3 regions of the Promicromonospora sp. NPDC060204 genome follow, and region 2 is predicted to be linked to each of the others. Evidence: riboswitches for the same ligand, from Rfam matches in the RefSeq annotation. Region 2 holds a riboswitch; each other region holds the start of a gene.
The links. Region 2 has a riboswitch for thiamine pyrophosphate ahead of ACFWEJ_RS14770 (YkoF family thiamine/hydroxymethylpyrimidine-binding protein). Riboswitches for the same ligand answer to the same signal wherever they lie in the genome.

Region 1: another riboswitch for thiamine pyrophosphate. It lies ahead of ACFWEJ_RS11180 (thiamine ABC transporter substrate binding subunit); the one in region 2 lies ahead of ACFWEJ_RS14770 (YkoF family thiamine/hydroxymethylpyrimidine-binding protein).
Region 3: another riboswitch for thiamine pyrophosphate. It lies ahead of thiM (hydroxyethylthiazole kinase); the one in region 2 lies ahead of ACFWEJ_RS14770 (YkoF family thiamine/hydroxymethylpyrimidine-binding protein).

Annotation. Positions count from the first base shown of each region.
Region 1 covers NZ_JBHWZO010000068.1:7,576-18,058, reverse strand. The annotation lists gene ACFWEJ_RS11210 (sulfate ABC transporter substrate-binding protein) at 1-538, shown strand, start outside; gene cysT (sulfate ABC transporter permease subunit CysT) at 542-1,378, shown strand; gene ACFWEJ_RS11200 (sulfate ABC transporter permease) at 1,371-2,195, shown strand; gene ACFWEJ_RS11195 (sulfate/molybdate ABC transporter ATP-binding protein) at 2,215-3,168, shown strand; gene moaC (cyclic pyranopterin monophosphate synthase MoaC) at 3,201-3,671, opposite strand; gene ACFWEJ_RS11185 (DUF4235 domain-containing protein) at 3,692-3,973, opposite strand; TPP riboswitch at 4,011-4,116, shown strand; gene ACFWEJ_RS11180 (thiamine ABC transporter substrate binding subunit) at 4,112-5,185, shown strand; gene ACFWEJ_RS11175 (ABC transporter permease) at 5,272-6,975, shown strand; gene ACFWEJ_RS11170 (ABC transporter ATP-binding protein) at 6,975-7,703, shown strand; gene ACFWEJ_RS11165 (response regulator) at 7,711-8,358, opposite strand; gene ACFWEJ_RS11160 (sensor histidine kinase) at 8,358-9,560, opposite strand; gene ACFWEJ_RS11155 (DUF6069 family protein) at 9,726-10,115, shown strand; gene ACFWEJ_RS11150 (winged helix-turn-helix transcriptional regulator) at 10,112-10,474, opposite strand.
Region 2 covers NZ_JBHWZO010000104.1:8,988-19,470, forward strand. The annotation lists gene ACFWEJ_RS14730 (glycoside hydrolase family 71/99-like protein) at 1-777, shown strand, start outside; gene ACFWEJ_RS14735 (MsnO8 family LLM class oxidoreductase) at 840-1,814, shown strand; gene ACFWEJ_RS14740 (ABC transporter substrate-binding protein) at 1,864-3,216, opposite strand; gene ACFWEJ_RS14745 (LLM class flavin-dependent oxidoreductase) at 3,382-4,461, opposite strand; gene ACFWEJ_RS14750 (LLM class flavin-dependent oxidoreductase) at 4,463-5,839, opposite strand; gene ACFWEJ_RS14755 (ABC transporter ATP-binding protein) at 5,836-6,684, opposite strand; gene ACFWEJ_RS14760 (ABC transporter permease) at 6,660-7,517, opposite strand; gene ACFWEJ_RS14765 (ABC transporter substrate-binding protein) at 7,514-8,620, opposite strand; TPP riboswitch at 8,781-8,889, shown strand; gene ACFWEJ_RS14770 (YkoF family thiamine/hydroxymethylpyrimidine-binding protein) at 8,948-9,604, shown strand; gene ACFWEJ_RS14775 (ECF transporter S component) at 9,601-10,227, shown strand; partial or broken gene ACFWEJ_RS14780 (ABC transporter ATP-binding protein) at 10,217-10,483, shown strand, end outside.
Region 3 covers NZ_JBHWZO010000263.1:69-7,615, forward strand. The annotation lists partial or broken gene ACFWEJ_RS24230 (RyR domain-containing protein) at 1-768, shown strand, start outside; gene dxr (1-deoxy-D-xylulose-5-phosphate reductoisomerase) at 825-1,994, shown strand; gene thiD (bifunctional hydroxymethylpyrimidine kinase/phosphomethylpyrimidine kinase) at 2,171-3,052, opposite strand; gene thiE (thiamine phosphate synthase) at 3,190-3,894, opposite strand; gene thiM (hydroxyethylthiazole kinase) at 3,891-4,724, opposite strand; TPP riboswitch at 4,714-4,811, opposite strand; gene ACFWEJ_RS24255 (GNAT family N-acetyltransferase) at 4,866-5,462, opposite strand; gene ACFWEJ_RS24260 (TetR/AcrR family transcriptional regulator) at 5,459-6,067, opposite strand; gene ACFWEJ_RS24265 (aldo/keto reductase) at 6,193-7,224, shown strand; gene ACFWEJ_RS24270 (SDR family NAD(P)-dependent oxidoreductase) at 7,274-7,547, shown strand, end outside.

The DNA.
Region 1 (10,483 bases), on a different contig from region 2:
CGAGTACCTCGACAAGCTGTTCGCCAACGTGGTCACGCTGACCAACAGCGGCCGCGATGCCACGACCGCGTTCCTGGGTGGTACCGGCGACGTGCTCCTCGCCTACGAGAACGAGGCGATCCTGGCCTCGCAGAGCGGGCAGGGCTTCGAGTACGTGATCCCGGAGACCACGCTCCTCATCGAGAACCCGGGGGCCATCCTCAACGACGCCTCGGCACCGAGCCAGGCATGGATCGACTTCGTGCGCGGGCCGGAGGGGCAGAAGCAGTTCGCCCTGACGGGCTTCCGACCGGTGAACCCGGACGCTCCGGGTGAGGTGGACTTCGACGCGCTCGGCATCGAGCCGGGCGACATCAAGGGCGCGCCGGACCCCGCAGACCCGTTCCCCGCCGTCCACCACCTGCTCACGCTGGAGAACGACTTCGGCGGACCCGGCTGGGACGGTGTCAAGGACAAGCTGTTCGGGGACGGCAAGGACGGGGCCCCGCTGGGCATCGTCACCGAGTCGATCGAGAAGTCCGGGAAGGCTTCGGAGTAGCGCATGAGCGTCGCGAGTCAGCGCCCGGTGGCCCAGAGCCACCGGGCGCTGCCCAACAACCTCACCCGGCTCTCCGGTATCGGGCTCGGCGTGACCATGCTGTGGTTCAGCCTGCTGGTGCTGATCCCCCTGTCGGCGGTGCTGGTGGCCGCGACGTCCGGGGGCTGGGACGAGTTCTGGCGACAGCTCACGAACGAGCAGACCGCTGCCGCGATCCGGCTCACGGTGACGGCATCGACCGTCGTGACCCTGGTGAACGTGGTGATCGGCACCGTGATCGCCTGGGTGCTGGTGCGTGACCGGTTCTGGGGCAAAGGCCTCCTGGAACTGGTGATCGACGTGCCGTTCGCGCTGCCGACCATCGTGGCGGGCCTCGTGCTGCTGTCGCTGTACGGCACGGAGAGCCCGCTGGGGCTGCACCTGGCCAACACCGAGTGGTCGGTGTACCTCGCCTTCGCCTTCGTTACGCTGCCCTTCGTGGTGCGGATGGTGCAGCCCGTGCTCGAGGAGATCGACGCGGAGACGGAGGAGGCGGCCGCGTCGCTCGGGGCGAGCCGGGCCGTCGTCTTTCGCCGGGTGATCCTGCCCAGCCTGGCCCCCGCGATCGCGTCGGGCGCGGCACTCTCCTTCGCCCGGGCCATGGGCGAGTACGGGTCCCTGGTGCTGCTCAGCGGGAACCTGCCCTTCGAGTCGGAGGTGACGTCGGTGCGCATCCTGAGTGCCATCGAGAACGACAACGCGGCCGGCGCGGCGGCGATCGCGTCGGTGCTGCTCCTGATCTCGCTGGCCGTCATCGTGGTGCTGGACGTCGTGCAACGGAGGGTGGCCCGCCGTGGCTGAGCGCCGCAGGGACCGCCCGGGCCCGGTCACCTACCTGCTGCGGATCGTGGTCATCGCCTATCTCTCCCTGCTGGTCGTCTGGCCGGTGGCACTGGTGGTCACCAACACGTTCGCCAACGGCATGGACGCGCTGAACCGGGTGTTCGCCGACCCGGGTACCGTGGCCGCGCTCCAGCTCACCGTGGTGGCCGCCCTCGCCGCGACGGTGCTGAACACCCTGTTCGGGGTGAGCGTCTCGCTGCTGCTGGTGCGGGCCGAGTTTCCCGGCAAGCGCGCACTGAGTGCGCTGCTGGACCTGCCGCTGTCCGTGTCGCCGGTCGTGGTGGGACTGGCGCTGGTGCTCGTGTACGGCGGGCGGAACGGGTGGTTCGGTCCGGCGCTGGAGAGCTGGGGGCTGACGGTGGTCTTCGCGCTGCCGGGGATCGTGCTGGCCACGGCCTTCGTGTCGTTGCCGCTGGTCGTGCGCGAGGTCGTCCCGGTGCTCCGGGAGATCGGGACCGAGCAGGAGGAAGCCGCTGCCAGCCTGGGCGCGAGCACCTGGCAGACGTTCTGGCGGATCACCCTGCCCAGCATCAAGTGGGCCCTGATCTATGGCGTGGTCCTCACGCTGGCCCGGTCCCTGGGCGAGTTCGGCGCGGTCAAGGTGGTGTCCGGCAACGTGCTGGGCCAGACCCGGACGGCGACGCTGGCGGTCGAGGAGCGGTACCTGAACTTCGACCAGGAGGCGGCCTACGCCATCGCGTTCCTCCTGGCGAGCGTCTCGGTCCTGGCCATCGTCATCGTCTTCGTGCTGCGAGCCGTCGGCTCGCGGCGATGAACCTGGAGAGCAGCAGCACATGAGCATCGAAGTGTCGGGTGTCAGCAAGCGGTACGGCGACTTCGTCGCCCTCGCGGACATCGACCTGACCATCCCCACCGGCGGGCTCACCGCGCTGCTGGGACCCAGCGGCGGCGGAAAGACCACGCTGCTGCGGATCATCGCGGGGCTGGAGGACGCGGACGGCGGATCGGTGGTGATCGAGGGCGTCGAGGCCACCGACCTGCCGGTCCAGAAGCGCAACGTGGGCTTCGTGTTCCAGCACTACGCGCCGTTCAAGCATCTGTCCGTGGCGCGGAACGTCGCGTTCGGGCTGGAGGTGCGCGGCCGCTCTCGGGCCGAGACCCAGGCCCGGGTCGCCGAGCTGCTCGACCTGGTGCACCTGTCGCAGTTCGCGCACCGGTTGCCGTCCCAGCTCTCGGGCGGCCAGCGCCAGCGGATGGCGCTCGCGCGGGCGTTGGCGATCCAGCCCACGGTGCTGCTCCTGGACGAGCCGTTCGGAGCGCTGGACGCCAAGGTGCGCAAGGAGCTGCGCGACTGGCTGCGGCGGCTGCACGACGAGGTCAACGTCACCACGGTCTTCGTCACCCACGACCAGGAGGAGGCGCTCGAGGTTGCCGACGAGATCGTCGTGATCAACGAGGGGCGCATCGAGCAGATCGGCTCCCCGGAGGAGCTGTACGACAAGCCCGCCAACGACTTCGTGATGGGCTTCCTGGGCCCGGTCACCCGGCTCGGCGGCAGCCTGATCCGGCCGCACGACATCGACGTGGCGCGCGCCCCGGGCACGCCTGGGACGACGGCGGGCGTGGTCACCCGGGTGCTCCGCGTCGGGTTCGAGGTGCGGCTCACCGTCCGCACCGACCAGGACGAGGCCGTGCTGATCACCCTGACCAGGACGCACGCGCGCGGGATAGCGGTGGGCGACGACGTGTGGATCGCGCCGACCGAGGGCGCGCCGTCGTCCCCGTGAAGTCCGGGCGCCGGCGAGTCGGCGGACCGCGATCAGGCCTCGCGCACCCAGTCGCCCGACTTGCCGCCCGTCTTGCGCTCCAGCCGCACGTCGGCGAGCGAGACCGACTTGTCCAGGCCCTTCACCATGTCGATCACGGCGAGGCCGGCGACCGCGACGGCGGTGAGCGCCTCCATCTCGACGCCGGTGCGGTCGGCCGTGCGGACGGTCGCGGTGACGACGACGCCGTCGTCCGTCACCTCCAGGTCCACCGCCGCGCCGTGCACGCCGATCACGTGAGCCAGCGGCAGCAGGTCGGGCGTCTTCTTCGCCGCGGCGATTCCTGCGACGCGGGCCACCGCGAGCACGTCGCCCTTGGGCACGGCGCCGTCGCGCAACGCCTGGACGACGGCGGGGGCGCAACGGACGAGGCCCGAGGCGGTCGCCGAGCGGACGGTCGGCTGCTTGGCGGTGACGTCGACCATGCGGGCCTGGCCGCGGTCATCGAGGTGCGTGAAGCTCACGGCACCAGGGTGTCATGCCCTCACACGGTGCTGCGCCGTGCGGCGATCCGCACGGCGGCGCGGTGCGCGCCCTTGGCGGCGAGGCGCTTGGCGAAGACCGCGGTGCCGGCGGCGACGGCCGCGAACACGGTCGCCTGCAGCAGGTCCAGCTCCGGGTCGTCGGGCTTGTTGGGCGCGTCGTTTCCGGTCACGCCCTTCCAGATCATGCTGACGGCCTTCTGGGCGACCCAGCCGGCCGCGATCGTCAGGGCAAGGGTGCCGACCTTCTCACCGAGTGTCTGTTCCGTCTCAATCTGGGCCATCTCTACACCGTAGCCCTCGACGGCCGACTAGGCTGCATGGAAACGACAGGGGAGCGCCCCGATGGCGCTGAGAGTGCGGAGAGCCGCAGACCCTTGAACCTGATCCGGTTGACACCGGCGGAGGAAGTCGGAGGCACGATGTTGCGTCTTTCCGGTGCCCACGGGGGCACCATCCCTGCTGCTGCGGCCGCGCTGTCCGTGGCCCTGCTGCTCGCCGGGTGCTCCGGCGGCTCCGGCTCCGGCGACGACGCGTCCGGCACCGGTGACCCGGGGACCGTCACCCTGGTGACCCACGACTCCTGGGCGCTCGACGAGAAGCTGATCGACCAGTTCGAGCAGGAGTCCGGCACGACGGTCGAGGTCAGCGCCGCGGGCGACGCGGGCACGCTGGTGAACCAGCTCGTGCTGACCAAGGACGCCCCGCTCGGCGACGCCGTGTTCGGCATCGACAACACGTTCGCCTCCCGCGCGCTGGAGGCCGGCGTGGTCGAGGAGTACACGCCCGCGGACCTCCCGGAGGGTGCCGAGCAGCTCGGCGGAGCGCTCACGCCCGTCGACCAGGGCGACGTCTGCGTGAACGCCGACGAGGCCTGGTTCGAGGAGTCCGGCCTCGACGTGCCGACGACGCTGGAGGACCTCGCCGACCCGCAGTACAAGGACCTGCTCGTGGTGACCAACCCGGCGACGTCGTCCCCGGGGCTCGCGTTCCTGCTGGCGACGATCGGGGCGTTCGGCGAGGACGGGTTCGAGGACTACTGGGCGTCGCTCGTGGACAACGGCGTCAAGGTCGCCGACTCGTGGGAGGACGCGTACTACGTCGACTTCTCCGGGGCGGGCGAGGGCGGCGAGCGGCCGCTCGCGCTCTCCTACGCGACGTCGCCGGCGTTCACGGTGAGCGAGGACGGCTCGGAGTCGACCACCAGCGCGCTGCCGGAGACCTGCTTCCGGCAGGTCGAGTACGCGGGCGTGCTCACGGGGTCGGACAACCCGGAGGGCGCACGGGCGCTGGTGGACTTCCTGCTCACGCACGACGTCCAGGCCGCCCTGCCCGAGTCGATGTACATGTACCCGGCCGACGCGGCCGTGGAGCTGCCCGCCGACTGGCAGAAGTTCGCGCCCCAGGCCGACGCCCCGTTCGAGGTGGACCCGGCCGACGTGAGCGAGCACCGCGACGAGTGGATCGAACGGTGGACCGAGACCGTCGTGGGCTGAGCCGGAGGCGCAACGCAGGGTGGGGGCCGAGGAACGAGGCACCCGCCCGGAGTGGAGCCGCAGGCTCAGCCCACCAAAGGCGGAGCGTGAGCCTGGGCCCGACCCGGAGCAGCGGGCACGGCCTCCGGCCCGCGCCCCTGCTCTGGGGGTTGGCGGTCGCCGTCCCCCTCGGCTTTCTCGCGGTCTTCTTTGCGTGGCCGGTGGCGGCGCTCGTGGTCCGCGGCTTCGTGCCCGACGGCGCGCTCGACCTCACCGGGTTCGTCGAGGTGCTGACCCGCCCGCGCACGTGGCGGCTCGTGGGGCTCACCCTCACCCAGGCGGTGCTCGGCACGGCGTTCTCCGTGCTGCTCGGCCTGCCGCTCGCCTACCTCCTGTACCGGCGGTCGTTCCCCGGGCGCAGCCTCGCGCGCGGGCTGGTGACCGTGCCGTTCGTGCTGCCCGCCGTGGTGGTCGGCGTCGCGTTCCGCGCGCTGTTCGCGCCGAGCGGGGCGCTCGGGTTCCTCGGGCTGGAGGAGTCGCTCGCCGGGATCGTCGTCGCGCTCGTGTTCTTCAACGTGTCCGTGGTGGTGCGCACCGTGGGCGGGCTCTGGGAGCGGCTCGACCCCCGGGCCGAGGAGGCCGCCGCGTCGCTGGGTGCCGGTCCGGCCCGCGTGTTCCGGACCGTCACGCTGCCGTCGCTCGCGCCCGCGATCACCTCGGCGGCGTCGGTGGTGTTCCTGTTCTGCGCCACGGCGTTCGGGGTGGTGCTCGTGCTCGGCGGCGTGCGGTACGGCACCATCGAGACCGAGATCTGGACCCGCACCACGCAGTTCCTGGACCTGCGGTCGGCCTCCGTGCTGTCGGTCCTGCAGCTCGTGGTGATCAGCGCCGCCCTGGCCGTGTCCGCGCGCGCCCGCCGGCGGCGCGAGGCCGCGCTGCACCTCGTCTCCGCGCGGCGTTCGGCACGCTCCCTGTCCTGGCGAACGCCCGCCGACGTGGGCGCGGCGCTCGCGGGCACCGCGATCGTCGCGGTGCTCATCGCCCTGCCGCTCGCCGGTCTGGTCGTCCGCTCGTTCCGGGAGCCGGACGGGTCGTGGGGCCCGGGGAACTACCTGGCGCTCGGCACCACCGGCGAGCGGAACGCGCTCGTCGTCACCGTGTGGGAGGCCACCGCGACGTCGCTGCGGATCGCGCTGTCCGCCACCCTGATCGCCCTGGTCGTAGGCGGTCTCGTGGCGCTCGTCGTGTCCCGGCGGCCCCGTTCCGTGGGCGCGCGCCGCGCCATCGGCACGCTCGACGGCCTGTTCATGCTGCCGCTGGGCGTCTCCGCCGTGACCGTCGGGTTCGGTTTTCTCATCACCATGGACCAGCCCGTGCTCGGCGTGGACCTGCGCACCTCCGGGCTGCTCGTGCCGGTGGCGCAGGCCGTCGTCGCCGTACCGCTCGTCGTGCGCACCGTGCTGCCGGTGCTCCGGGCGATCGACCCCCGGCTGCGGGAGGTCGCCGCGGTGCTCGGCTCCGGGCCGGGGCGCGTGCTGCGCACCGTTGACCTGCCGATCGCCCTGCGGTCGGTCGGGCTGGCCACCGGGTTTGCGTTCGCGGTCTCGCTCGGCGAGTTCGGCGCGACGTCGTTCCTCGCGCGGCCCGACGGCGCCACCCTGCCGGTCGTGATCTACCGCCTCATCGGGCGGCCCGGGGCCGAGAACTACGGGATGGCGCTCGCGGCGTCCGTGGTGCTCGCCGCGCTGACCGCGACCGTCATGATGGTGGCGGAGCGACTGCGTGACGACCGCGCGGGAGGAGAGTTGTGATGGCGGGGCTGGAGATCCGGGACGTCTCGGTGCGGTACGGGACCGGTACGGCGGGCGTGACGGCGGTGGACGACGTCTCGCTGACCGTGGCGCCCGGCGAGGTGCTGGCGCTGCTCGGTCCGAGCGGGTGCGGCAAGTCCTCCCTGCTGCGCGCCGTGGCCGGGCTGGAGCCGCTGGCGGGCGGGCAGGTGCTGTACGACGGCGCCGACGTCGGCCGCCTGCCGGTGCACCGGCGCCGGTTCGGGCTGATGTTCCAGGACGGCCAGCTCTTTCCGCACCGGGACGTGCGGCGCAACGTGGCCTACGGCCTGGAGACGCTGCCGCTCACCCGCCAGGAGCGGGACGCGCGGGTCACCGAGCTGCTGGAGCTCGTGGGGCTCGCCGGGTACGAGCAGCGGGCGGTCCCCACGCTGTCCGGCGGTGAGCAGCAGCGGGTCGCCCTCGCGCGCGCCCTGGCCCCGCGGCCGCGCCTGCTGCTGCTGGACGAGCCGCTGTCCGCGCTCGACCGGCAGCTCCGCGAACGGCTGGCCGGCGAGGTGCGGGTAGCGCTCGTCGAGACCGGGACGACCGCCGTGTTCGTGACGCACGACCACGCCGAGGCCTCCGCGGTGGCCGACCGGGTCGGGGTCATGGACCGGGGCCGCCTGCTCCAGGTGGCCGCCCCGGAGGAGCTGCGCACCGCGCCAGCGTCGGACCGCGTGGCGGAGTTCCTGGGGCTGCGCGCCTAGCGCGGCCTCAGGCCGCGCCGGCCTGCTGGACGAGCAGCGCCACCTGGGTGCGGTTCTCCACGCCGAGCTTCACCAGCACGCTCGAGACGTGCGCCTTCACGGTCGGGACGCTGAGGTAGAGCCGCCGTCCGATCTCCGCGTTGGACGAGCCGCGCCCGATCTCGACGGCGACGTCGCGCTCCCGGCTCGTGAGCCGGTCCAGGGCGCTCCGCGCGTCCCGCGCCTCGCCGCCCCCGGCGGCGACCGTCTCCATCAGGCGGCGGGCGATGTCCGGCGCGAGCACGGGCTCGCCGTCGGCCGCGGCGCGGACCGCCGCGGCGATCCGCGCGGGCGGCATGTCCTTGAGCAGGTAGCCGGCGGCCCCGGCGCGCAGCGCGCCCACCACCTCGGTGTCGGTGTCGAAGGTCGTGAGCACGACGACGGCGGGCGGCGAGGGCCGGCCCCGCACCCGGCGGGTGGCCTCGATCCCGTCGACGCCCGGCATGCGCAGGTCCATGAGCACGACGTCGGCCGGGTGGGCGTCGAGCACCCCGGCCACGTCCCCGCCGTCGGCGGCCTCGCCGACCACGCGGATGCCCTCGGCGCCGTCGAGCATGAGGCGCAGGCCCGCACGGACCAGGGCGTCGTCGTCGACGATCACGAGGCGGGTCTCCATCAGGCCCACGGTATCCGCGCCTCCAGGGTAAAACCAGCAGGTGAGCGGCCTGCGTCGAGCGTGCCGCCCAGCAGCTCCACCCGTTCGCGCAGGCCGACCAGGCCGGTCCCGGGTGCGCTGTCGGGGGTGCGCTCGGGACCGTCGTCGGCCACGACGACCTGGACCTCGTCCGCACGCGTGGTCACCGTGACCCGGACGGCCGCGCCCGGCGCGTGCCGGCGGGCGTTGGTCAGGCCCTCCTGGACCACGCGGTAGGCGGCGATGGCGACGGCGGGGGACGGTTCGGCGTCACGCGGTCCGGCGGCCGTCCGCTCGTCGGGCCGGTCGAGCGTGACGGCGGCGCCCACCGACCGGGCCGCGTCCACGAGCCCGGGGAGGTCGAGGAGCGTGGGCGGCGGGGCCAGCCGGTCCGACCCGCCGCGCAGCAGCCGGACGAGCTGCCGCAGGTCCTCCAGGGCCTCGGCGGCGCCGGTGCGTACCCGCCCCGCCGCGGCGGCGAGCTGCTCGGGGGGAGCGTCCGGGCGGTACTCGACGGCGCCCGCCGTGGCGGCCAGCAGGGACAGCCGGTGCCCGAGGGCGTCGTGCATCTCGGCGGCGATCCGGTTGCGCTCCCCGGACCGGGCGGTCTCCAGCGCCTGCTCGCGGTCGGCCTCGGCGCGGCGGGCGCGGGCCCGGAGGTCGGCGAGGAGCTGGGCGCGCGCCTGCAGGTAGGCGCCCCAGCCGAGCAGCGCGGCGTGGACGGCGACGTCGCACAGGAGCCACCAGCCCAGGGGGAACGACGGCGGCCGCCACAGCCCCTGCACCGCGTGCGCGGCAGTGCTCGCCGCGGCCACGAGGACCGCCGTGCGCAGCGGCGACCACCGGGCGATCTGCAGCACCGCCGACGTCGCCGCCGGCGTCGCGCCGGGCGAGAGCACCGCGAGCGCGGCCAGCGTGAGGGCCAGGGGGACCGACCGGCGGGCCCACATCAGCGGCAGCAGGGCCAGGGAGACGACCGCGACCGCCAGGTCCAGGAGCTGCAGGGGGAGCGCCTCGGGTCCGCCGGGAGCGCGGGACAGCACCGTCGCGAGGGTCAGCGTGCCGAGCAGCAGCATGGCCACCACCACCGCGCGCCGCGGAGGGCGCCCCGGCTCGGTGCGCCCGGCCCTGGTGCGTGCCGGCTCGACGCCCCCGGGCTCGCAGTCCTGCGGTTCGCCTGTCATGGCGGTGACACTACGCACGGGGCGCGGCGCCGGACACCGACCAAGGTCTGGGGTGCCGCTACCGAAGGGTGACCCGGTTCGGTACCACGGACTGATGTCGCGGTCGCCCCGGTCGAGAAGGCTGTGACCAGGCACGACGGACGTGCCACGGAGTGAGGAGACGTCATGGCCGAGAACCTGGTGACCCGCAGTCCCTGGCCCGCCTGGGCGGTGCCGTTCGCCGCCGCGGCGGCCGCTGTCCTGGTGTGGCTGATCGGTACGGCGTTCGGCGTCGACCCCGCGGCGCAGACGGGGGCGAGCGTCCAGCCCGTCACCGTCGTGGCCGCCCTGGCCGCCGCGCTCGTGGCCGGGTTCGCCGGCTGGGGTGCGCGGGCCGTCGTCGGACGCATCGCGAAGGGTGGCGGCGAGGTCGCGTGGCTCGTGCTCTGCGGCGTGGCCCTGCTGGTGTCGCTCCTGGGCGCCGCCTCGGGCACGACGCCGGCGTCGGTGGCGCTCCTGGTGACCGAGCACGTGGTGGTGGGCGCCGTCATCGCGCTGGGCCTGCGCAGGGCCTAGTGGTCGTCCTCCTGGTCGAGGACGGACGGGTGCCGGGCTCCCCACTCGGCGAGGGGCCGCAGCGCGGCGACGAGCTCGGCCCCCGCCGGGGTGGGCGTGTACAGGATCTGCACCGGCATGGTCGGCACCACCTCGCGCGTGATGAACCCCTGCCGTTCGAGCTCCCGCAGCCGCTGGGTCAGGACCCGGTCGGAGATGCCGCGCACGTAGCGGCGGTACTCGACGAAGCGCCGTGCGCCGGCGACCCCCGCGTAGAGGATCGCCCCCGACCAGCGCCGTCCCGCGCGTTCGAGGGTGCGCTGGAAGAGCCCGCACTCGTCCTCGGACACCCTGCGGTCGGCGGTCGTCTCAGAAGTCACTTACCAATG
Region 2 (10,483 bases):
CGGTCGGCCGCGGAGCGGACCGGCGTGAAGTACTACGTCATGTACGACGTGAGCGACTGGTCGCAGATGCGCACGCAGATCACGCAGGACTGGGCGGGCAAGATGTCGGCCCACACGGCGTCCTCCGCCTACGCGCGGCAGAACGGCAAGCCGGTCGTGGGCATCTGGGGCTTCGGGTTCGACGACCCCCAGCGGCCGTTCACGCCGCAGGAGTGCCAGGAGGTCGTCGACTGGTTCCAGGCGCAGGGCTGCTACGTCATGGGCGGCGTGCCCACCTGGTGGCGCACCGAGGGCGACGACTCGCGGGACGGCTTCGCGGACGTCTACCGGTCGTTCGACATGATCTCGCCGTGGCTCGTCGGGCGGATCGGCAACGTCGGCGGCGCAGACGACTTCTACGCCCGCGCGACCGTTCCCGACCTGGCGGAGTGCACCCGCCTCGGCATCGACTACCAGCCCTGCGTGCTGCCCGGAGACCTGCAGGAGCGGCAGCGCGTGCACGGCGACTTCATGTGGCGGCAGTTCTGGAACCACGCCCGGGCGGGGGTGGCCAGCGCGTACATCTCGATGTTCGACGAGTACAACGAGGGCAACCAGATCGCCAAGACCGCCGCGTCGGCGGGCGACGTGCCCGCGGGCTCGGGCATCTGGGCGCTCGACGAGGACGGGACCGCCTGCTCCTCGGACTACTACCTGCGCCTGACGAACGACGGGGGCCGCATGCTGCGGGGCGAGCTGCCGATGACGGCGACGCGGCCGACGCGGCCCACGCCGTAGCCCGGGGCGGGGTCGCGTCGGCGTCGGGAAGCGCCCGGGCGCCCCCGGGGTTGAGGGCTCGTGTGAGGCTCTCCCTCCTGGACCGTTCCCGCACCCGCACCGGATACTCCGACGCCGCCTCGCTCGGTCACACGATCGAGCGGGCGGTGTCGGCCGAGCGGCTGGGCTACCACCGCTTCTGGGTCGCCGAGCACCACGCCGTGCCGGGGATCGCCTCGGCGTCGCCGCCGGTGCTGCTCGGCGCCCTCGGGGCGCACACCTCGACGATCCGGATCGGCTCGGGCGGCGTGATGCTGCCCCACCACCAGCCGCTGGTGGTGGCCGAGCAGTTCCTGATGCTCGACGCCCTCTACCCGGACCGGGTGGACCTCGGCGTGGGGCGCACCCTCGGCTTCACGGCCCCGGTCCGCCGGGCGCTCCGGCACGGTGCGGACGCCCCGGACACGTTCCCGGAGGACATCGCGGAGCTGCGCGACCACCTCGACGGCACCGCGGCGGTCACCGCCCGGCCCGCCGCCGCGCGCGCCGTCCCACTCTACGTGCTCGCCACCGGCCGGGGCCTCGCCGTCGCCGCCGGCCTGGGGCTGCCGGTGGTCGTCGGCGGGCCGGTGCTCCGCAGCCCGTCGCTGCCGGACGCGCTCGCGGCGTACCGGACGGAGTTCCGGCCCTCACCGCGTGCCCCGGAACCGTCGGTGACGGTCTCGCTCGACGTCCTCGTGGCCGACACCGACGCCGAGGCGCGCGAGCTGGCCCTGCCGGAGGCATGGGCGATGGCCCGGTCCCGGCAGACGGGCGAGTTCGGCCCGCTGGAGCCGGTCGAGGCGATCCGCGCCCAGCCCTGGACCCAGCAGCTGCGCGACCGCGTCGAGGCGCACCTCGCGCAGGGCGCCGTCGGTTCACCCGCCACGGTGCGGAGCCACCTGGACCGGCTCGCGGAGATCACGGGGACGCAGGAGATCATGGCGTTCAGCTCGACGTACGACCGGGACGCCCAGGCGGCGTCGGACGCCGGGCTCCGCGAGCTGGTGCTCGGCTAGGTCCACCCGGCGGCGGCCGCTCACGCGCCCGCGGGCAGCACGGGCCTGCTCACGGTCCGGAGACGGTGAAGCCCTGCGCGTTGCCGTACTTGACGATGGAGTCCTGCCAGTCGGCCAGGCCGTCGGCCAGCGGCGTCGAGCCGGTGTACGCCTGGCCGACGGTGTCGGGGAACACGCTGTTGGCGTAGACCTGGTACGGCAGGTACTGCCAGCCGGGGACGACGCCGGTGGCCGACGCCGAGAGCACCTCGTTGATCTTCTGCCCGCCGAAGTACTCGGGCTCCTTGCCGAGGAACTCGGGGCTGGTGAGGTCCGCCGTCGTGGCCGGGAAGTTCCCGTGGTCGAGCCGGACCTGCACGCCGTCGCCGGCGTTCGCGTACTGGAGGAACCCGTAGGCCAGCGCCTTCTGGGTGCTGGCCTCCGTGATCGACAGCGCGGAGCCGCCGTTCTCGGCCGTCGCGGTGGCGCCCGCCGTCCACTGCGGCATGGGCGCCACGCGCCAGTCGCCCGCGGCCGCGGGTGCGCCGGACTCCAGGTTCGCGGGCATCCAGGCGCCCGTGACCAGCGCCGCGATCGACCCGTCGCCGAGCCGCTGGAACCACTCGTCCGACCACTCCGGGACCTTCGCCACGAGGTCCTCGTCCAGGAGCTGCTGCCACATCCCGGCGAACCGGGTCGAGCCCTCGTCGGCGAGGTCGACGGACACCGTGGTGCCGTCGACGGTGAACGGCGTCCCGCCGGCCTGCCAGACCATCGACGTCGCGAACCCGGCGTTGCCGTCGTCCGCGATGAGGTGGGCGTCGCTGTCGTGCGCGTGGATCTTGCGTGCCGCCTCGACGAACTCGTCCCACGTGGCCGGTACCTCGGCGCCGGCCGCCTCGAAGGTCCGCGCGTTGTAGAACAGGGCCATCGGGCCGGAGTCCATCGGCAGGCCGTACACGGCGTCGCCGTCGGTCACCGAGCCCCAGGTCCCGGGGGAGTAGGTGCCGTCGAGCCCGCTCGCGCCCAGCGGCGCGAGGTCCGCGAGCGAGCCCGCGATGGAGAACTGCGGCAGGGCGTAGTACTCGACCTGCGCGACGTCGGGCACGCCGGATCCCGCGCTGATCGCGTTCTGCAGCACCACGTAGTGGTCGTTGCCCGTGCCGACGTTCGCCAGCTCGACGTCCACGTTCGGGTACTCGGCCTCGAAGCTCTCGACCACCTGGTCCAGCGTGGGCTCCCAGGCCCAGACCAGCAGGTGGCCGCCCTCCTGGAGCGCGGCGGAGACCGCGTCGGGGGACAGGTCGGCCGTTGCGCCGGTGACGGGTGAGGCCCCGCACCCGGCGAGGGCGACGCTCGCCGCGACCCCCGTCGCGGCGAGCAGTGCGCCGGTGCGGCGGGGGATGCCGATACCTCGTGCCACAGGAACTCCGTTTCAGGTCTGCGTCGACGTCTGCCTGGCGGGCACCCGTACGGTAGCGCCACCTCGGAGGATCCCGGGTGTGGCGCGCACGGGCGAAAACGTGTTCTGCGTGGACGCATCCGGAGGCAGCGCACATCGGTGACCGGGACTGTGCTCTCCCCCCGATCAACGGGCCCCGCGGAGCAGGGGCACCAGCTCCCTGCCCTGCCGCTCGATCTCGGGCAGGTACGGGGTGTCGGAGAGCACGAAGTGGGTCACGCCGAGCCGTTCATACCTCCGCAGCGCGGCGGCGACCTCCTGCGCCGTCCCGACCAGCCAGGTCGTCCCGGCGCCACCACCGCCGGCCCGGCCGGGCGCCGTGTAGAGGATGTCGTCCAGCACGTCGCCCCGCTCCGCCAGCTCCAGCAGGCGGCGCTGTCCGACGGCGGACGCCCTGCCCCACGGGCGGCCGCCGGGCGCCTCGTGGTTCGCCTGCGCGGCCAGCCGGGCGACCTTCGCCTCGGCGTCGGCCCACGCCTGCTCGGTGGTGTCCCGGACGAGCGTCGTGATGCGCAGCCCGAACTCCAGGGGCGCGTGCTCGCGCCCGAGCTCGGCCTCCAGGGCGCGCAGGCGGCCGATCCGTTCCGCGATGCCGTCCAGCGGCTCGCCCCAGAACAGCTGCACGTCCGCCTCCGCGGCGGCGACCCGCTCGGCCGCCGCCGACGCGCCGCCGAAGTAGAGCCGCGGGTGGGGCCGGCCGGGCCGGGCCACCGGGCGCTGGTCGAGCGTCGAGTCGGTGACCTGGAAGTGCTCGCCGGCGTAGGTGACCGACTCCTGCGTCCAGAGCCGCCGCACGATCTGCAGGAACTCCCGGGTGCGCGCGTAGCGGTGCGCCTGGTCGCCCTCGGCGTCGCCGTACGCGGCCAGGTGGTCCTGGCCCGAGACGATGTTGATCCGCACGCGGCCGCCCGAGAGGTGGTCGAGCGTGGCCGCGGCCGAGGCCAGGTGCGCCGGGCGCCAGTACCCCGGCCGGACGGCGATCAGCGGCTCGAACGTCGTGGTCCGGGCGGCCAGGGCGGTGGCCACGGTGAACGTGTCCGGGCGGCCCCAGCTCGTGCCCAGCAGGGCGCCGTCCCAGCCGTGCTTCTCGAGCTGCGTGGCGTGCTCGGTCAGCGTGTCGAGGCTGTTGTGCCCGTGGGTCGCGTCGTCCCCGCGGTGGCCCGGGTGCGTCTGGTTGGGGATGTACCAGAGGATGTCCTCGGCCATGTCAGGCTCCCGTCGTGGTGCTCAGCGCCGCCGGGCGCCGGGTCGTCGCGTACCGGTTGGCCGGCCGGTCCAGCCCGTAGTGCTCGCGCAGCGTGGTGCCCTCGTACTCGCTGCGGAAGAGCCCGCGCTCGCGCAGGATCGGCAGCACGTGGGTGGTGAACTGCTCCAGCCCGGACGGCAGCGCGGCGGGCATGATGTTGAAGCCGTCGGCGGCCTCGGCGTCGTACCACTCCTGCAGCGCGTCGGCGACCTGCTCCGGGGTGCCCGCGAAGGTGCGGTGCCCGCGTCCGCCGCCGAGCCGGCCGATGAGCTGCCGCACGGTCAGGCGCTCGCGGCGGGCGAGCTCCACGATCAGCGTGTAGCGGCTCTTGGCGCCCTCGATCTCGTCCTCGTCGGGCAGGTCGGCCGGCAGCTCGCGGTCCAGCGGCAGGTCCTCGGGCGTCAGCCGCAGGGTGCGCGCGAGCTGGCGCTGCGCGAACTCCGGCCGGATGAGCTCGTCCAGCTCCCGCTCCTTGGCGCGGGCCTCGGCCTCGGTCGACCCGATCACCGGCACGATGCCGGGCAGGATCCGCACCCCGTCGGCGTCCCGGCCCGCCGCGACCGCGCGCGCCTTGAGGTCCCGGTAGAACCCCTGGGCGTCGCCGAGGCTCTGGTGGGCCGTGAAGACGGCCTCCGCGTGCCGCGCCGCAAGGTCCTTGCCGTCCTGGGACGACCCGGCCTGCACGATCAGCGGCCGGCCCTGCGGCGACCGCGGCACGTTGAGCGCGCCCGCCACGGAGAAGTGCCGGCCGACGTGCTCGGGCGGGTGGATCTTGGCGGAGTCGGCCCAGACGCCCGCGGCCTTGTCGGCCACGATCGCGTCGTCCTCCCACGAGTCCCAGAGCTTGTAGGCGACCTCCAGGAACTCGGCCGCCCGGGCGTAGCGCTCGGCGTGCGCGGGCTGGTCGTCCAGGCCGAAGTTCCGGGCGATCTCCGGGCCCGCCGTCGTCACCACGTTCCAGCCGGCGCGGCCCGCGGAGACGTGGTCGATCGAGGCGAACCGCCGCGTGAGGTTGTACGGCGAGTTGTAGGTGGTCGACGCCGTCGCGATGAGCCCGATCCGTTCGGTGGCCGTCGCGAGGGCAGTGAGGACGATGAGCGGGTCGAGCGTGCCGGAGGGACGCCGTCCGACGTCGCCCTGCAAGCCCGGCCCGTCGGCGAAGAAGATCGAGTCGAGCTTGCCCTTCTCGGCGATCAGGGCGAGGCGGCGCAGGTGGGCGATGTCGTGGCCGGTGGCGTCGGGGCTGCTCTCCGGCAGGCGCCAGGACGCCTCGTGGTGCCCGCTGCTCATGAGGAACGCGTTGAGGTTGAGTCGTCCCGGGCGGTGGTTCGCGGTCATGGGGTGTCCTCTCGGTCCAGGCCGAGCGCGTCGAGCAGCTCGGCGCGCAGCGTGCGGTGTGGTTCGTGGTCGAGGGCGTCGTGCGGTACGTCGTGCGCCGCGGTCGGCGGGGCGGCGTGCGCCGCGGTCGGCGGGGCGGCGTGCACCGCGCCGGGCGGGGTCCGGCGCTCCAGCACGATGCGGCCCGCGTCGAGGACGACCACCCGGTCGGCCAGCACGATCGCCTCGTCGACGTCGTGCGTGACCATCAGGACGGTGGGCCGGTGCCGCCGCAGCAGGTCGCGCAGCAGGTCGTGCATGCGCAGCCGGGTCAGCGCGTCCAGGGCGCCGAACGGCTCGTCGGCAAGCAGGAGCTCCGGGCTGCGGGCCAGCGACCTGGCCAGCGACACGCGCTGCTGCTCGCCGCCGGACAGCTCGTTCGGCCAGGCCCGCTCGCGCCCGGCGAGCCCCACCTCGGCCAGCGCGGCGCGGCCGGCCGCGCGGGCCTCGGCCGGCGGGGCCTCGTGGCCCAGCACGACGTTGTCGAGCACGCGTGCCCAGGGCAGCAGCCGGGAGTCCTGGAAGACGACGGAGACGTTGCGGGGCACCTGCACCTCGCCCGATCCGCGCACGTCGTGGTCGAGCCCGGCGAGCGCCCGCAGCAGCGTGCTCTTGCCGGACCCGGACCGGCCGAGGATCGCGACGAACTCGCCCTCGGCGATCTCCAGGTCGAGCCCGCTGAGCACGCCGGCGGGCGTCCCGTAGGTCCGCACCAGGTCGCGCACGACGACGGCGGGGCGCCCGGGGCCTCCCGCCTCGGCGGGCCGCCCGGCGGTCGTGGTCAGTCCTCCAGCGTGCGTCGCCATGTCAGCGCCCTCCTCTGCAGCAGGCGCACGGACCAGTCCGCGGTGTAGCCCAGGACGCCGTAGACCACGAGGCCCACGACGATGACCTCGGTCTGCCCGTAGGTGCGCGCGAGCTCCATCATGTAGCCGATGCCGGCGGTGCCGTTGACCTGCTCGACGACGACGAGCGCGAGCAGCGAGCCCGTCACAGCGAAGCGCAGGCCGAGCAGGAAACCGGGCAGCGCGCCGGGCAGCACGACGCGCGTGACGAACTGCCGGCGGCTCAGGCGCAGGGTCTCGGCGAGCTCGACGTACCGCTTGTCGATCGACCGCAGCCCGTTGTGGGTGTGGATGTAGACGGGGATGAACACGCCGAGGGCGATCGTGATCACCTTCATCTCCTCGCCGATCCCGAACCACAGGATGAGCAGCGGCAGCAGGGCGAGGTTCGGGACGGCGCGCTTGACCTGGATCGGCCCGTCGAGCAGGGCCTCACCGACGCGGCTCAGGCCCGAGAGCAGGGCGAGGACGACCCCCACCAGCACTCCCCAGAGCAGGCCCTGGGCGGCCCGCGCCAGCGAGACGCCCAGGTTCTCCAGCAGGTTGCCGTCGACCGCGAGGTCGACGGCGGTGGTCACCACGGTCCACGGGGCCGAGAGCACCCGCGGGTCGACGAGCCCGGTGGCCGAGCCTGCGGCCCAGACCGCCAGGAGCAGCGCGATGCCGGAGCCGGCGGCCAGCGGCACCGGCTTGCGCAGGCCGAGGCGGCGGATCCCCGGGCGGACGTCGGCCCCCGGCGCGGTCGTCGGCCGCCCGGTGGCTATGGCCGGCCGGGCCTGGACGACGGCGGTCACGACGTGCTCCACGCCTGCTCGGCGGCCTCGCCGGCGACGGGACCGAACCGCTCGTCGAAGAGGTCGGTGGCGCGCAGCTCCGGCCGGTCGAGCTCTCCGGCGAGCAGGTCGATCGTGTCCTGGGTGCGCTCGATCCCGTCGGTGAGGTCCGTCGGGACCTCGGGCCGGGCCGCGGTGTCGATGAGGTACTGCGCGTCGTCCTCGGTCAGTCCCTGGTCCTCGACGTAGTACTTCTCCTTCCAGATCTCGGGGTGCTCGTAGATCCAGACCCGCGCCTGGGCCCAGGCGGTCACGTACTGGCGCAGCGCGGCCGCCTTGGCGGGGTCGCGCACCACGTCGGTCGGACCATAGAGGTGGCTCGGGTCGTCCCGCAGGCCGTGGCGCAGGGACGTCGCGCCGTCGGTCGCGTACTTGTCGAGGTAGCGCAGCAGCGCGGTGCCGCCGACCGGGGCGACGTCGACCTCACCGGCGGCCAGCGCCGTGGGGTACACGTCGCCGGTGGACGGCAGCTCGACCAGCTCGACGTCGTCCTGGCCGAGCCCCGCCTCCCGCAGGGACTTCAGGACGAGCGCGCCCTGGGCCTGTCCGGGGCTGAACGCGATCCGCTTGCCGCGCAGGTCGGACAGGTCCGCCAGCTCGACGCCGGGGGCGCCGGCGAGCTCGTAGACGGGGTGCTCCGCCCAGTCCTCCCGGTACTGCGAGGCGTAGATCTGCACGTCGAGCCCGGTCCAGGCCGCGTGGATCGGCGGGATCTCGGCGACCGCGCCGATGTCCAGCACCCCCGCGTTGAACGCCTCGATGGTCTGCGGGCCGCCGGAGATGTTGGCCCACTCGATCTCGAAGTCGAAGTCCGAGTCGATCGCGTCGCCGGCGAGCTCGAAGGCCTTCTGCGTCGTGGGGTCGCCGATCGCGAGCGTGGTGCCCGCGGGCACCTCGGTGGGCAGTGCGGCGTCGGGGGAGAGGTTGCCAGCGCCGTCGTCGTCGGCCTGCGCGCCGACGGCGCAGCCGGAGGCGAGGAGCACGAGGGCGACGGCAGCAGCGGCTGCGGTGCGGGGGTTCGTCGGGCGGCGCGAGGCCGCTCTGGCGGGTGTGCGGAGGGGCATGAGGGCGTCCGATCGTCGGGGCCGGGTGTCTCCTGACGACGGCGAGGTATAGGTGCGCGTCCCGGGCTTGACCAGAGCCTGGGCGATTGCTCTCACTATGCGGACACTTGGGAGCGCCCGGCCGGAATGTCCAGGTGGTGCGATGCGTGCTGTTACGGTGGGAGCAGTGCACGGGAGTCCGGTATGCCGGGCTGAGAGGGAGTACTCGAACTCCGACCGTTGAACCTGACCCGGATCATGCCGGCGCAGGAAGCGACTCAGGACGTGGGGCCGTAGGGTCCCCGTCCTCCTGTGCCGACGGAGATCCGACGGACAGGGAGCACCCCGATGGCAGACCACGCCACCACGACCGACGACACCGCCGAGCTGCGCGGTGACCCGATGCGCTTCGGCGTCGGCGCGCGGATCACCGCGGCGGTGATGTCGGACGACTACGTCGACGTGATCCTGGGCGCGCTGCGGCAGGCCGACACCACGGGGCTGGTCGTCGAGACCGGCGACGTGAGCACCTACGTGGGCGGCGCCGAGGCCGACCTGCTGCGGTACGTGACCGACCTGACGGCCGGGATCGCGGCGTCGGGCAGGCACGCGGCGATCACCGTGCACCTGTCCCGGGGCTGCCCGGGCGAGGTGGCCTGCGAGCTGCCCGGCGGAGCCGGACCGCGCGTCACCGAGGTGCCGCAGGGCCGCGACACCGGCCGCTTCGTCACCGCCGAGTGGGCGCTGTACCCGCTGGCCGACGACGTCCGCGCGGACGTCACGCCGGACCACATGCGCGACATCTACGCCGCGATCGAGCTCGCCAGGGACAACGGGACGTTCCGCGGCTCGCAGCACTTCGTCACCCGCCTGGAGGGCGACGCCGGCCGGGTGCTCGCCAGCGCCTTCGCCGGCTGGGTCCTCGCGGGCCGCACGGTGCAGCACGTCACCAGCCACCTCACCCTCTCGGTGAACAGCCCGAGCCACGCGGGTGGCGCCCGATGAGCGGGACGTCGGAGCGCCGCCGCGCGCGGCTGCCGCTGCGCGACATCGTGCTCATGGTGATGCTCGGCGTGGTGTTCGGGTTCCTGTACTGGGCGCTCGTGCAGGCCTGGAACGGGCTCGCCGTGGCGATGGGACCGGCCGGCGACCTGGCGCAGCACGTGCTGCTGGGCGGCTGGCTCCTGGTGGCGCCGATCGCCGTCGCGATCATCCGCAAGCCCTTCGTGGGGATCATCGCCGAGGTGATCGCGTCCGTCGTCGAGGTCGTGTTCCTGGGCTCCCCGGTCGGACCGCTCCTGCTGGTCGCCGCCGCGATCCAGGGCGCCGGCAGCGAGCTCCCGTTCGCGCTGACCCGCTACCGCCGGTTCGGGTGGGGGGTGTACGCGGCGTCGGGCGTGCTGGGCGCGGGCCTGGTCTTCGTGTGGTCCGCGTTCCGGTTCGACTGGTACGGCCAGGACATCCTGGCGCTGCGCCTCGGCATGCAGCTCGTCTCCGGCCTCGTGCTGGGCGGGCTGCTCGCCAAGGTGATCGTCGACCGCCTGCACGGCACCGGCGTGCTCGACGAGTTCGCGATCGGCCGGGCGGACGCCGCCCTGCGCGGGCCCGTGGCGCGCCGTGAGCGCTGACGCTACCGCCGCCGTCGTCGAGGCCGCCGTCGTCGGGGCGACCATCGTCGAGGCCGCCGGCCTGGAGGCGGTCTACGGCACCGGCGACGGCGTGGGACCCGTCGACCTGAGGATCGAGGCCGGGCAGGGCGTGCTCGTGCTCGGCCCGTCGGGATCCGGCAAGTCGACGCTGCTCCGGATGCTGCACGGCGCGGTCCCGCACGCCGTCCACGCGCAGGTGGACGGCGCGGTGCATGTGGCCGGGCGTTCCCTGGTG
Region 3 (7,547 bases), on a different contig from region 2:
CTCCGGGAGGCGCTGCGCGACAGCGACCTCTGGCGCGCCAGCGAGGGCGCCGTCGTGCTGCGCCTGAACCGGCTCGCCGGGCTGGGCGGGCTCTTCGGCGCGCACGACGGCGCCATCCTCGACGACCTGGCCGGCCGCCTCGACATCGTCGAGCCCGGGACGCTGCTGCGCCGGGCCACCGCACCCGGCGTCCTGGTGCACGACGACGTCTACGACCTGATGGCGGTCTCCGCCCACCTCACCTACCTGCGCAACCAGCGCGCCCGCGGCGTGGCGTGGCAGAGCGCGCCGGCGATGGTCTCCTGGTCCGAGCTGTCCGAGGACCTGCGGGCCGCCAACCGCGCGCAGGTGCGCGCCATCCCCGACCGCCTGCGCCAGATGGGGTGCACCGTCGTCCCCGCGGGCAACGCCGAGCACGGCCGGATCCCGGAACCGGTGGTCGACGCGCGGGCGGTGGACGAGCACGACCGCTGGATGGCCGAGAAGGTCGCCGCCGGCTGGACCTACGGGCCCGAGCGCGACGACGCCCGCCGGCTGCACCCCGACCTGCGGCCCTGGGCGGACCTCTCCGAGTCCGACCGGGAGAAGGACCGCGCCGCGATCCGCGGCATCCCGGTGATCCTGGCCGACTTCGGCCTGCGAGTGGTCCCGCTCGACGACGACGCCGGATGGGAGGCCGCGGACGCTCCCGTGCCCGACCCGCGGGGCGTGGTCCGCGGCTGGCGGATGTTCGGGCGCGGCCGGACGGAGCAGCCGGGCGAGTCCTGACGTCGGCCGGGCCGTTCCGGGCTGACAGGACGTTCCGGGCTGACAGGATGGGCCCCATGCGAAGCGTCACCCTTCTCGGCTCCACCGGTTCCATCGGCACGCAGGCCGTCGACGTCATCGGGCGTAACCCCGACCGGTTCTGCGTGGACGCGCTGTCCGCGGGCGGCTCGGACCTGCCGCTGCTCGCCCGGCAGGCGGCCACGCTCGGCGTCCGCGCCGTCGCCGTGGCCGACGCCGCCGCGCGCCCCGCCCTGACCACCCTGCTGAGCGAGGCCGGCGCCGACGGCGTCGAGGTGCTCGCCGGACCCGACGCCGCCACCGAGCTGGCCGGCCGGGGGAGCGACGTGGTGCTCAACGGCATCACCGGCTCCGTCGGGCTGCGCCCCACGCTGGCCGCGCTGGGTGCGGGCTCGACGCTGGCGCTCGCGAACAAGGAGTCGCTCGTGGTGGGCGGCGCCCTGGTCAAGGCCGCCGTGCGGCACGAGGGTCAGATCGTGCCCGTGGACTCGGAGCACTCCGCGATCGCGCAGTCGCTCCGCTCGGGCTCCTCGGCCGAGGTGCGCAGGCTCGTGGTGACGGCCAGCGGCGGGCCGTTCCGCGGCCGCTCGCGGGACGACCTGCGCGACGTGACGCCCGCCCAGGCGCTGCGGCACCCCAACTTCGCGATGGGCCGCGTGGTCACCACCAACTCCGCGACGCTGGTCAACAAGGGTCTGGAGGTCATCGAGGCGCACCTGCTGTTCGACCTGCCGTTCAGCGCCATCGACGTCGTGGTGCACCCGCAGCAGATGATCCACTCCATGGTCGAGTTCGTCGACGGCTCCACCATCGCGCAGGCCGGGCCGCCGCGGATGCTCGTGCCGATCGCGCTCGGCCTGTCGTGGCCGGACCGGCTGCCCGACGTCGACGTCGGTATCGACTGGACGCAGGCCGCGAGCTGGGAGTTCCTGCCCCTGGACGACGACGCCTTCCCCTCCGTCCGGCTGGCCCGCCAGGTGGGCGAGGCCGGCGGGACCCACCCCGCCGTCTACAACGCCGCGAACGAGGTGTGCGTGGACGCCTTCCACGACGGCACCATCGGGTTCCTCGACATCGTCGACACCGTGGCCGCCGTGGTCGAGGCGCACGGGACGACGGCGGCGGGCGACGCGGGATCGGTCGAGGGCGTGCTGGAGGCCGACGCCTGGGCCCGGGCCGAGGCGGCGGAGATCCTCAAGTCGGTGTGACCCCCCGACTGACTCGCCGGCCCGACTCCGCCGAGTCAGCCAGCTGGTCGGACCACCCGACTGACTCGCCGGGTTGGCTTCGCCGAGTCAGCCAGGTGGTCCGACCAGCCGACTGACTCGGCATCCTTTGGTCGGGCGGGTCAGTCGGGTGGTCGGTGGGTCAGGTGGTCGGTGGGTCAGGCGGTCGGTGGGTGGGTCGCGTGGGCGTGGTTGACCGGGCCGTGGCCTTGCCACGGGCCCGACGCCGTCCCCGTTCCGCCGACGACGAGGGCGTCCGCCGCACGCAGCGCACCGGTCAGGTACTCCTTCGCGGCCCGGACCGCCGGCTCCCACCCGTCGTGCGCGGGGCGCAGCACGGCGCAGGCCGAGCTGAGCGTGCAGCCCGTGCCGTGGGTGTTCCGCGTGGGGATCCGCGGCGCGGCCAGGGCGACGACGCCGTCCCCGCCGACGCCGTCCCCGCCGACACCCTCCGGACCGAGCCCCGGGCCCGCCAGGTGGTCGACCGACTCCGCCGAGTCGAGGTGCCCGCCCTTGACCAGCGCGAACCCGGTGCCGAGTGCCCGCAGCGCCCGCGCCTGGTCGGCCGCCTCGGCGCCGTCCCGGGCCGGGTCGACGCCCAGCAGCACCGCGGCCTCGGGCAGGTTCGGGGTCACCAGGTCGGCCAGGGGGAGCAGCTCGTCGCGCAGCACGGCCTCGGCGTCGGGCGCGAGCAGCCGGTCGCCCGACGTCGCGACCATCACCGGGTCCAGCACCACGAACGGCGCGCGCCCCGAGGCCCGCAGGTCGCGCAGGGCGGCGGCGACCGCCCGGGCGACGGCGGCGTCCGTCGTCATGCCGATCTTGATCGCGTCCACGGCGACGTCGGCGAACAGCGTGTCGAGCTGCGCGCGCACCATGTCGGCGGGCACCGGGTGCACCCGCGTCACCCCGGTCGTGGACTGCGCCGTCAGCCCCGTGAGCACCGCGCAGCCGTAACCGCCGAGCGCCGCGAAGGTCTTCAGGTCGGCCTGGATCCCGGCGCCGCCGGACGGGTCCGACCCCGCGATCGTCAGCGCCACGACGGGGTGGCCGGGCGGGCGGACGCGCGGGGCGGCGTCGACGCGCGCGGCGGCGTCGGCGGGACGCGCTTCGCCGGGACGCGCTTCGACCGGGCGCGCGACGTCGCCGACCTGCGCCGCGCCCTGTGCGGGCGCGCTCACGAGACCGGCCCCGTCGTCGCCCCCGAGCGCACGCCGGAGCGACCCTCGGCCCGCGCCGCCGCCCAGGCCCGCGCGAGCTCCCGCGCCGCGGCGGCCGGGTCGAGCCGACCGCAGACGGCGGAGACGACGGCGCTGCCGGCCGCACCGGCGCCGTGCAGCGCGGCGACGTCGTCCGCCCGCAGCCCGCCGATCGCGACGCACGGCAGCGACGCGGCGGCTGTGACGACGCCGAGCCGGGCGAAGCCGATCGCCGGCCGGGCGTCGGACTTGGTCAGCGTGGGCCGCACCGGGCCCACGCCGAGCAGGTCGACGGTGCCGGCCGGCAGCCCGGCCGCGGCCCGGGCCTCCTCGGGCGTGCTGACGCTCAGCCCGAGGTGCCGGTCCGGGCCCAGCAGCCGGCGCGCGGAGACGGGGTCGAGGTCGCGCTGGCCCACGTGGGCGCCGTCGGCGTCGATCGCGAGCGCCACGTCCACCCGGTCGTCGACCACGAGCGGTACCCCGAGCGGCCGCAGCAGGGCGACCAGCGCGCGGCCGAGGTCCACGAGCTCGCGGGTGGTCGCGCCCGGGTCGCGGAGCTGGACGGCGGTCACGCCGCCGTCGACCGCCGCGCCCACCGTGGCGACGACCCCGGCGGGGCCGCCGCACTGCTGGGTGTCGGTAACGAGGTAGACGGACGGGTCGAGGCGGATCCGGGCGCTCACGCCTCGGCCCGCGCGGGCTCGTGCCCGGTGGCGGGCTCGTTCACCAGCCCGGCGCCGAACCCGACGGCCTCGGGGTCGACGTCGAACACGCGGTCGACCAGCTCGACGGCGAAGCTGCCGGGCGTGGTCGAGGTGGTGCGGTCGGCGGCGACGCAGAGCCAGGCCGTCGCGGCGGTCGCGGCGAGCAGGCGGTCCTCGGTGACGGCGGAGCAGGCCGCGACGAGCGCGCCGAGCGAGCAGCCGACGCCGGTCACGCGCGTCATCAGGGACGTGCCCGCCTGGACGCGCACGACGCGCACGCCGTCGGTGATCAGGTCGGACGCGCCGCTGACGGCGATCACGGCGCCGGAGGACCGGGCCAGGCCGAGGGCGACGTCCCGCACGCCGTCGGGCGTGTCGAGGGAGTCGACGCCGCGGCCGCCGGCGCCGCCGGCGAGCGCCTGGATCTCGGACGCGTTGCCGCGGACGACGGCGGGGCCGCGCGCGAAGAGCTCGGCCGCGAGGCGGGTGCGCAGCGGCAGCGCGCCGATGGCCACGGGGTCGAGCACCCAGGGCACGCCCGCGGCGGTGGCGCCGTCGACAGCGGCGCGCATGCCGTCGGCCTGGCCGCCCTCGACGGTGCCGAGGTTGATGAGCAGACCTCCGGCGACGCCGGCCAGGACGGGCGCCTCCTCGGGGTCGGCGACCATGGCCGGTGCCGCGCCGGCGGCGAGCAGCACGTTGGCGGTGAAGTTGGTGACCACGACGTTGGTCACGCAGTGCACCAGGGGTGCTGTGTCGCGCACCGCGGTGACGACCGACGCGACGGCGTCGGGCAGGACGGAGCTCATGAGGCGTTCCCTTCGCTAGCACTACCTAGATCAGGTTCCACGGGTGCATCTCAGCCGGGCTGGTGCCCGGCGCCCCGCGCCAAGTGGGCCCACCCTAGCCGCGGACGGCGTCCGCCCGAAACCGTCCCGGCGGGTGGGGCGCTAGCTCGGGCCGGTCGCGTTCCACTCACTCGCGAGCACGCCCATGACGACGTCGTCGTGGTAGCGGCCGGCGTGGAAGACGGCTTCCCGGCGTCGTCCCTCCACCACGAACCCGCACCGTTCGTAGGCGCGTCGCGCGTCGGTGTTGAAGCCCCAGACGCTCAGCTCGACGCGGTGCAGGTTCATCTCCTGGAAGGCGTACCGGAGCAGCACGCGGACGGCGTCCGACCCGTACCCGTGCCCGGTGTGCTCGGGGCCGAGGATGATGCCGAGGGTGCCCGTGCGCTGCGGAAGGGTCGCCCCGTGGAGGGTGACGTGCCCGACGAGGCGGGGGTCCTCAAGGGTCTCGACGCTCAGGCCGACCGCGCCCGGGTCGGTGTTGGCGCTCCACGCGCGGAACAGGTCGGCGGCCGTCCCGGCGGGCCGCGGGCGCACGGTGGGCTGCTGCAGCGGCTGCCACTCGGTCTCCCGCCACCACCGGTCCAGGTGCGGCACGTCCTCCTCGGCGAGGGGGCGCAGCCGGACGGTGCGGCCGAGCAGCAGGCCGCGACCGTAGTCCCGGGCACCTTCGCTGCTGGTGAGGCCGCCCGCCGTCACGCGCGGTCGCCGCCCTGGCCTGCGGGGTCCTTGCCCGCGCCGTACCGCAGCCCGTCGACGAGCAGGTCGAGCATGCGTCGGCCGTGGTCCGGCTCCTCGTCCTCCATGGGCAGCGACAGCTTGGACACGGCGTACAGGAGGTCCTGGGGGCTGACGACGGCGCGGACGGCGCCGGCCGCGACGGCGGCGTCGAGCAGCGAGCCGAGGGCGGGCCCGAGCCGCCCGATGAAGTAGGCGGGCAGCGCGTCGAACGCCGGGTCGCCCGAGTGCAGCGCCGAGGCGAGCCCGCGCTTGGTCACGAGGAACTGGGTGTAGCGGTGGAGCCACTTCTCGAGCGCGACGACCGGCGGGTGCTCCGCGGCCAGGACGGGGGCGGCGTCGGCGGTGGCGTCGACCTCGGCCTGGAACACGGCCTTGACCAGGTCGGACCGCTTGGGGAAGTGGCGGTAGAGCGTGCCGACGCCGACGCCGGCCAGGTCGGCGATCTCTTTGGCGGGCGCGTCGACGCCCGACGTGCCGAAGACCTGCTTGGCGGCGTCGAGCAGCGCGTCGATGTTGCGCTGCGCGTCGCGGCGCAGGGGCCGCTGCTCTGTGTGCTGGGTCACTTCTCTCCATGGTCTCTTGCTAACCGGAACGGCTTTCCATATGGTTCTGGAAGAGCGTTCCGCTTAGCTCCAGAGTACGCCACCGCGGCGACGCCCACCAGACCTCTCGACCCCAGGAGGGCCCCATGCACTACCGCAGCCTCGGCCGGACCGGCATCAAGGTCAGCCCCTACGCGCTCGGCGCGATGATGTTCGGCGCGATCGGCAACCCGGACCATGACGAGTCGGTCAAGATCATCCACAAGGCCCTCGACGCGGGGATCAACTTCATCGACACGGCCGACGCCTACTCCCGCGGCGAGTCCGAGGAGATCGTGGGCAAGGCGCTCAAGGGCCGCCGCGACGACGTCGTGCTGGCCACCAAGGTGCACCTGCCGATGAGCGACGACCCCAACCACCGGGGCAACTCGCGGCGCTGGATCATCGCCGAGGTGGAGAACTCGCTACGCCGTCTGGGCACCGACCACATCGACCTGTACCAGATCCACCGGCCCGACCCGGATACCGACGTCGAGGACACGCTCGCCGCGCTGACCTACTTGATCAACTCCGGCAAGGTGCGGGCCATCGGCTCGTCCACCATGCCCGCCGCCGACATCGTCCAGGCGCAGTGGGTGGCCGAGCGGCGCGGCCTGGAGCGGTTCCGCACCGAGCAGCCGCCGTACTCGATCCTGAACCGCGGCATCGAGCGCGACGTCCTGCCGGTCGCCCAGCAGTACGGCATGGGCACCCTCGTGTGGAGCCCGCTCGCCGGGGGGATGCTCACCGGCAAGTACCGCAAGGGCCGCGCCAGCGACGCCCACCGGGCCCAGTACGGGTTCGCGCACCTGCAGGACGAGCGGCGCCTCGACGTCGTCGAGCAGCTCATCCCCGTCGCGCAGGACGCCGGGATCCCGCTGAACCACCTCGCGATGGCGTTCGCGATCGCGCACCCGGGCGTGACCTCCGCGATCATCGGCCCGCGCACCATGGAGCACCTCGACAGCGCGCTCGCCGGCGCAGAGGTCAGCCTGAGCGACGAGATCCTCGACCGGATCGACGCCATCGTGCCGCCCGGCACCGACATCGGCCGCCTCGACATGGCCTACGACCCGCCGGCCATCCAGCAGCCCACCCTGCGCCGTCGTCCGGCCGAGCAGCGCGCGGCCGCGGCCTGACCCGGCCGTCGCCTGGCCCGGCCTCACCCACCGCACGAAGGGAACCGTCATGACACATCGCCAGCACCCCCTCGGTACCGGATTCACCGCCGCTTCCACGGTCGACGACGTCCTCGCGGGCGTCGACCTGACCGGCAGGAACGCCGTCGTCACGGGCGGGCACTCCGGCCTCGGCCTGGTCGCCACCCAGGCACTGGCCCGGGCCGGTGCCTCGGTCGTGGTCGCCTCGCGCGACCCGGAGCGCGCCTCTGCCGCGGTCGCGGGGATCGAACGCGTCGAGGTCGGCCGGCTGGACCTGATGGACCCGGCTTCGATCGACGGCT